Regions from separate parts of the Ancylobacter mangrovi genome, predicted to be linked through region 2. Evidence: riboswitches for the same ligand, from Rfam matches in the RefSeq annotation. Region 2 holds a riboswitch; the other holds the start of a gene.
What was found. A riboswitch is a leader RNA that binds a small molecule or an ion and turns the genes downstream of it on or off. The one in region 2 is predicted to bind cobalamin.

Region 1 (3,549 bases), on a different contig from region 2:
ACGGCGAGGGGAAAGGCGGCCTTCATCATGCCCGCGAACATAATACCGATCGGCGGCGATTTTCAGGCGATGCGACGCGATGAAGCACTATAGTGATTTGAAATATCGAAGGATTCCAAAGTGCGACTGACGGGCAGACAGATCGTCGAGGGCCATGCCGGCGGGCCGGTCGTCGCCGCGCCCGTGCCGCTGTCGTTCTGGGGCGGCGTCGACCCGCAGACCGGCATCGTGGTCGACCGCTACCACCCGCTGCACGGCCGCAGCCTCGCCGGCACCGTGCTCGTCATGCCCGGCAGCCGGGGCTCGTGCACGGGCAGCAGCGTCGCGTTGCAGCTCCTCATGAACGGGCGTGCGCCGGCGGCCTTCGTCTTCACCGAGGAAGAGGAGATCGTCACCCTCGGCGTCATCATCGCCCGCAGGATGTTCGGGGTTTCGGTGCCGGTGCTGCGGCTCGCCGGCGACGACATGGCGCGGCTCGCCGAGGCCGGACGGGCCGAGATTTCCGGCGACACGCTCATCGCCGAAGGCGCGCCCGCCGCCGCGCATCGTGACGCCCCGGCGGGACGCGCGGCGACGGCGCTGAGCCCCGCCGACCGCGCCATGCTGCGCGGCGAGCACGGGGAGGCCACCCGCTTCGCCATGGAGGTGGTGGTGGAGATGGCGGGGCTCTACGGCGCGCGCGAGCTGATCGACGTCACCCGCGCCCATATCGACGGCTGCATCTACACGGGCGAGGCGAGCCTGCGCTTCGCCGAAAGGCTGCGCGATCTCGGCGCACGGGTGCGCGTGCCGACGACGCTGAACGCCGTCTCGGTCGACGGGCGGCGCTGGCGCGCACTGGGGGTCGACGCCAGCCTCGGCGAACCGGCCTGGCGGCTGGCCGAGGCCTATCTCGCCATGGGCGCGCGGACGAGCTTCACCTGCGCGCCCTATCTGCTCGACGCGCCGCCCGCCCTCGGCGAGCAGATCGTCTGGGCCGAATCCAACGCCGTCGCCTATGCGAACAGCGTGCTCGGCGCGCGGACGATGAAATATCCCGACTATCTCGACATATGCGTCGCCATCACCGGCCGGGCGCCGCTGGCGGGCTGCCATCTCGACGCCGGAAGGCGCCCCGCCGTGGCGATCGAGGTGGCGCCTATTTCGGCGCCCAACGATGCCTTCTTCGCGCTGCTCGGCCATCATCTGGGCGAAATGTCGCCGGAGGCGATCCCGCTTGTGCTCGGGCTGGAGGACGCGGCGATGACGGACGACGACCTCAAGGCCTTCGCCGCCGCCTTCGCCACCACCTCGGGCGCGCCGATGTTCCACATCGCCGGCATCACACCCGAAGCGCGGGAAATCGCCGCCGCGCACGCGCTGGCGGAAACGCTGCCGAGGCTCTCGGTCTCGCGCGCAGACCTTGCCGAAAGCTGGCGGCGCATCAATGGCGAGGAGGGTGCGGGCGAGGAGGGCGCGGCCCGCATCGACCTCGTCGCGCTCGGCAACCCGCATTTTTCCTTCACCGAGATCGAACGCCTCGCGGCCCTATGCGCCGGCCGGCGGAAAGCGGCTGATGTTGCGCTCGTCGTCACCTGCGGACGGGACGTTTTTGCCCGCGCGCAGGCGGCGGGGCTGACGGCGGCGCTTGAGCGCTTCGGCGTCTCCTTCGTCAACGACACCTGCTGGTGCATGATCGGCGAGCCGGTCATCCCGCCTGCGGCTCGCGCCATCCTCACCAGCTCGGGCAAATACGCCCATTACGGCCCCGGCCTTTCCGGGCGCCGCGTGATGCTGGGAAGCCTCACCCAATGCGTGGAGGCGGCCTCTACCGGGATATTCGACACCGCTCTGCCCGGCTGGCTGGCGGGCTGAGTCCGCGCGCATGAAAAAGCCCGGGAGGCCGCAAGGCTCCCGGGCTCGAACCGCACCGCAGATGGGCCGGCCGTCAGGCCGGGTCGTAGAGCCGGCGCTCGAGCAGCGCGCTACCCTTCAGACCGTTGAGCGCCTTGGCGCCGGCGAGCACGGCGAGGTCGACCAGCGGCTCGATGATGATCACCAGCATATAGGCGCCGCCGAAGGAGGCAATCGAGGCCGCGTTGGCGAGCGTGAAACCCTGGCCGTAGAAGGCCCAGAACGCCACCCAGACGACAATGCCCGCCTGGTAGGTGGTGGAGAGCGCCAGCGCCTGCCGGTACTTCAGCTCCACATAGGGCGTGCCCGGCGCGATGATGCGATGCGCGAGCCCGGTCAGCGCGAACAGCGGCACCAGCAGCGTAGTGACGTTCATGCCGTATTGCGGCAGGTCGAACGGGGCGAAGAACAGCCCCTGGATCAGCAGGCCGAGCGCGAGGCCGATCGCGGCCGGCGCAAGACCGAAGATCAGGAACAGCGTCGAGCCGAGGATGAGGTGCACCTCGGACACGCCGACCGGATAATGCGGCAGAATCTCGAAGAACGAGAATACGAGCGCGGTAGTCGCCGCGCTGCGCACCAGCAGCGAGCCCAGGCCGCGCTCGCGCACCGCCTCATAGGCGGTCTTGAGCGCATAGGTGCCCGCGCCGGCGGCGGTCACGTAGCTGAGCCAGATCTTTCCTTCGGCGACGAGGCCGGGTTCGATATGCATGGGATGCTCCTTTGCCGCCTCTCCCGGCGGCGTGAGGGTGGACGCTCATGCATGGCCGGTCTCCTGACTCGCGGGTCACGGCTGCCTTCCGCCTTCCCGGAGCCATCCTCGCGGATGGCATCCAGTGGCATCGTGGAAGGCCGCTCGCCGCTCACAGTCGCGGGGGCGGTCGGGGCTGGGGCGATCGGCCTTGCGGCGCTCTCGCCCTTCCCCGTTCCCGTTTCATCCGGGCGAGTCACCCCGCCCGGACACCATGCACGCCCTCAGCACGCACCCAAGGGCACGGGCCTGTCAAGCAGGGCCGACGCCGCGAGAGGTGCGGCGGCGACGTCAGTGCCGGCCGCGCACCGGCACCGGCGCGGGCTGCGCCTTGGTGCGGGCGACGTCGTCCATCAGCTCGTACCACATGGCGTTGAGCACCGCGAAGGCGGCGGCCAGCGGCAGGCCGAGCAGCCAGGCGAAGTACCACATGATCGGTCTCCTTCTCAGTAGGCGTGGCTGTTGTCGCGCTGGATCTCGGCCGTATCGACCTTGCCCCACAGCACCCGGTAGACCCAGGTGGTGTAGGCGATGATGATCGGCATGAAGATCACGGTGCAGACCAGCATGATGAACAGGGTGAGATGGCTCGACGAGGCGTCCCACACGGTGAGGCTGGAGCGCGGGTCGACTGTCGAGGGCAGGATGAAGGGGAACATCGACACCCCCACCGTCGAGATGATGCCGAAGATCGACACCGTGCTCGCCAGCAGCGCTGTGAACTCGGCCCGGGTGCGCAGCAGGATCAGGCTCGCCAGCGCGCCGAGGATGCCGAGCGCAGGCCCCGCCATCATCCAGGGATGGGCAGCGTAGTTGGCGAACCATGCGCCCGGCGCGATCTCCACCGTCTTGGCCAGCGGGTTGGACGGGCCGTCGGGGACGAGCGCGCTGGTGATGCGGTAGCC
Region 2 (3,549 bases):
TGTCGCTTCACGCCGACGCGCTCAAGGACCGGTCGGTACGGGGGGCGAGCGTCTACACCTTGGCGCTGCGCGCCTCCGATGCACAGTCCGACGAGCTCGCCCAACGAGAGAACGCTGTCGATCCAAGGGCCATGGAAGAGTATCGATCCTATTCACCTGACGTCGCGGAGATTCTTGCGAGTTTGACTCAAAGAGAAACCCGAATCTTCTCGGCCCGTCTGCAGGATAAAATGGTCAATGCGCTCTCTGCGAAAATACGCATGCTTCATAATCCAGTTCGTAGTGCAAACTTTGTAGTCCTGCGTTCCTTCGAAACGCCCAGCGTTCTGGTGGAAATGGGTTTCATGTCGAACAAGGATGACGAGCAGCTCCTTCATTCCGCCGCCCATCGCCGCGAGGTGGTCGCTTCGCTGAAAGACGGGATTTCTGCAAGTATCAACGGCATGATCAGGCTAGAAAGAGACTAGATGTTGATTGGGATTGAGTATCGCTATCTTCTAGGGTCTTAGGATGATGGCGTCCCGCAAGCCGCCTTGGGAGATCATCTATCAACAGGCTCAGCGCACAGGGACGAATGCGTCGACGCGTTGGCCGAGATCTTTGCACGGTGCTGCGCCTTGCCGCCGGGCGGCCGGCGCAACCGAGCTCCGCGATCATCGACAGCGTCACGCTGCGCTCCACGCCGGCAAGTGCAAAAAGGGTTCGAAGCTGCGCAAGGCGTTGGACATCCGCGGCGATGGCTGGCGACCGCGCGTGGGACCAGCGACCGATACCAGTTGCCAAGCCCACAGGAGAGAGCTCGGCTCCCGCGAAACGCTTGACGTGCAGTTTCTCAAGTTTATCGATGACGCTGATCAAGGTTCTTCGGGCATGCACCCCGGAGCTAAGAGGGAATTCGGTAAGGCGTTCCACGCCGAAGCCGAGGCTGCCCCCGCAACTGTGAGCGGCGAGCCCTCTGCCCTTCGTCCACTGACGTCGCGCATTGCGCCATGCGTCGGGAAGGCCGGGCAGAGCCAGCGTCGACCCGCGAGCCAGGAGACCTGCCGTGATCGCAAGCAATCTTTCGGGCGGGGTGCTCCGAAGGTTGCCGGTCGGCGGCGGCGATTCTCCCCTGTCTTCCGGTTCCCTTTGTGCTTTCCGTCTTCCTCATGGGAAGCGATGAAACAATGTTCAAGACAGTCCTCAGCCATACATCCGCCGCATGCCTCTGGTGCGCGCTGACGCTCGCCCTGCTGGTCGGCTCAGTTCTCGCCGACGCGGCCACAGCAGAGCCGACGCAATACCCGCTCACTCTGGAGAATTGCGGGCAGAAGGTCGTCATCGACCAAGCTCCGAAACGCGTCGTCAGTCTCGGCCAGGCGCAGACCGAAATCCTCTATGCGCTCGGGCTCGGCGACCGCATGGTGGCCACCGCCGTCTGGTTCAGTCCCGTCGCCAAGCCCTATGAGGCGGTCAATGCAAAGGTGAAGCGCCTCGCCGACAACGACCCAAGTTTCGAGGCGGTGGTCGGCCAGGAGCCCGATCTCGTCGTCGCCATGTATGAGTGGCACATCGGCCCGAACGGCATCGTCGGCAAGCGCGATCGGTTCGATGCGGTGAAGGTGCCGGTTTATGTCTCCCCGACCGATTGCATCGGCAAGGACAATACCGGCGCGGGCGATGGGGTGCGCACGGAGCCCTATTCGATGGACCAGCTCTATCAAAACATCCAGGAATACGGCGCGATCTTCGACGTCGCCGACCGGGCGGAGACGCTGATCGCCAGTCTGAAGCAGCGCGAGGCGGACGCTCTCCGCGAGGTGGCCGGGCTGCAGGCGAAGAATATCTCCATGATGATGTGGTTCTCCAGCAAGGACATCAAGGGCGATGCCTTCCTCGCCGGCAAGAATGGCGTCCCAGCTTACATCATGTCGAAGCTCAGTGCCCGCAACATCATCACTACCAACGAGGAATGGCCGCTGGTCGGCTGGGAGACCGTCGCGGCCAACGATCCCGACGTCCTGATCCTGGTCAGGATGGACCGGCGCCGCTTCCCGGCTGATGACCTTGACGCCAAGCTGAACTTCCTCGCTACCGATCCCGTTGCCAGCCAGCTCTCGGCTGTGCGCAACAAGCGGATCGTGGTGGTGGATGTCGGCTCGACCCGCCCGGGCATGGACGCGATCGATGGCATCGAGGCGATCGCCAAGGCCGTCCACGGCTTCGGTCTGGCCAATTGAGCCACGCAGTTCCCAAGCCGAATTGGCCGGCGCGCCTCGCCCTCGCAGTTCTTTCGCTCGCGGCCCTTAGCTTGGCCGTCGCCTTAGCGGTGACGGTCGGCGAGATGGCGATCCCATTGCCGGTCGCCTTTCGTGCGCTCGGCAATGGGCTGTTCGATCTCGGCCTGCCTGTGAGCGCCACCCAGCAAGGGGTGATCTTCGACTACCGGCTGAGCCGCGCCCTGATGGCGGCGCTATGCGGCGGCGCGCTTGCCATCTGCGGAGCCATCCTGCAGGCGCTGCTGCGCAATCCGCTCGCCGAGCCCTATATTCTCGGCGTCTCAGCCGGCGCCTCGACGGGGGCGGTCTGCGTGATGATCCTTGGCTTCGGTGGCGCCACGCTCGGGCTGTCCGGCGGCGCCTTCCTCGGCTCGATCGCGGCGCTGGCGATCGTCGCGCTGCTGGCGGCGGGTGCGGGCGGCGCCAGTGACCGGGTGATCCTTGCCGGCGTCGCCGGCTCGCAGCTGTTCAACGCGGCGACCGCCACCATCGTCACCACGCTGGCCAGCGCCGAGCAGGCGCGCGGCGTGATGTTCTGGCTGCTCGGCAATTTCGGCGGCGTGCGCTGGCCGGATCTCATGGTGGCGACACCGGCGGCGCTCGCCGGCTTCCTCCTCTGCATGATACACGCCAAGGCGCTTGATGCTTTCGCCTTTGGAACCGATGCGGCGGCTGCACTCGGTGTCGCCGTCACCAGGGTGCGGCTGGTGCTGCTCGCGACCACAGCGCTGCTTACCGCCACCATGGTCGCCATCGTCGGCACCGTCGGCTTCGTCGGACTGATCATTCCCCATGCCGCGCGGTTTCTGGTCGGGCCGAGCCATGCCCGCCTGCTGCCCGCCTGCCTCGTGATTGGCGGCATCTTCATGGTTCTTGCCGACATCCTCTCGCGCATCCTGGTGCCGCAGCAGATCCTGCCCATCGGCATCGTCACCGCGCTGTTCGGCGCACCCGCCTTTGCGTTCATCCTCTATCGCGCGAGGCGGCCGGCATGACGCTCGCGGCGCAGGATGTCCGCTGGGGCGTCGGCGGACAGATGCTCGTCGACGGTGTCAATCTCTCCGCCGAACCCAACCGCATCCTCGGGCTCATCGGTCCCAACGGTTCCGGCAAATCCAGCCTGCTGCGCCTGCTCTGCCGGTTGCGCAAGGTGGCGAGCGGGGTGGTGACCCTCGACGACCGTGACATAGCCGAAATGTCTCGGCGCGATCTCGCTCGGCGCCTCGCCTTCGTCGAACAGCAGGCGACGACAGAGGTCCAGCTGACCGTGTGCGACGTCGTCCGCCTCGGA

Region 1: it holds a riboswitch for cobalamin, as region 2 does, so the genes downstream of both, NVS83_RS02205 (energy-coupling factor ABC transporter permease) here and NVS83_RS20395 (ABC transporter substrate-binding protein) in region 2, are expected to answer to the same signal.

The regions. Positions count from the first base shown of each region.
Region 1 covers NZ_JANTHY010000001.1:478,625-482,173, reverse strand. Annotated here, with positions in the region: gene NVS83_RS02215 (cytochrome-c peroxidase) at 1-41, opposite strand, end outside; gene lhpI (cis-3-hydroxy-L-proline dehydratase) at 121-1,854, shown strand; gene NVS83_RS02205 (energy-coupling factor ABC transporter permease) at 1,928-2,605, opposite strand; cobalamin riboswitch at 2,642-2,876, opposite strand; gene cydX (cytochrome bd-I oxidase subunit CydX) at 2,936-3,076, opposite strand; gene cydB (cytochrome d ubiquinol oxidase subunit II) at 3,091-3,549, opposite strand, start outside.
Region 2 covers NZ_JANTHY010000010.1:74,848-78,396, forward strand. Annotated here, with positions in the region: gene NVS83_RS20390 (N-acetylmuramoyl-L-alanine amidase family protein) at 1-467, shown strand, start outside; cobalamin riboswitch at 841-1,062, shown strand; gene NVS83_RS20395 (ABC transporter substrate-binding protein) at 1,167-2,219, shown strand; gene NVS83_RS20400 (FecCD family ABC transporter permease) at 2,216-3,253, shown strand; gene NVS83_RS20405 (ABC transporter ATP-binding protein) at 3,250-3,549, shown strand, end outside.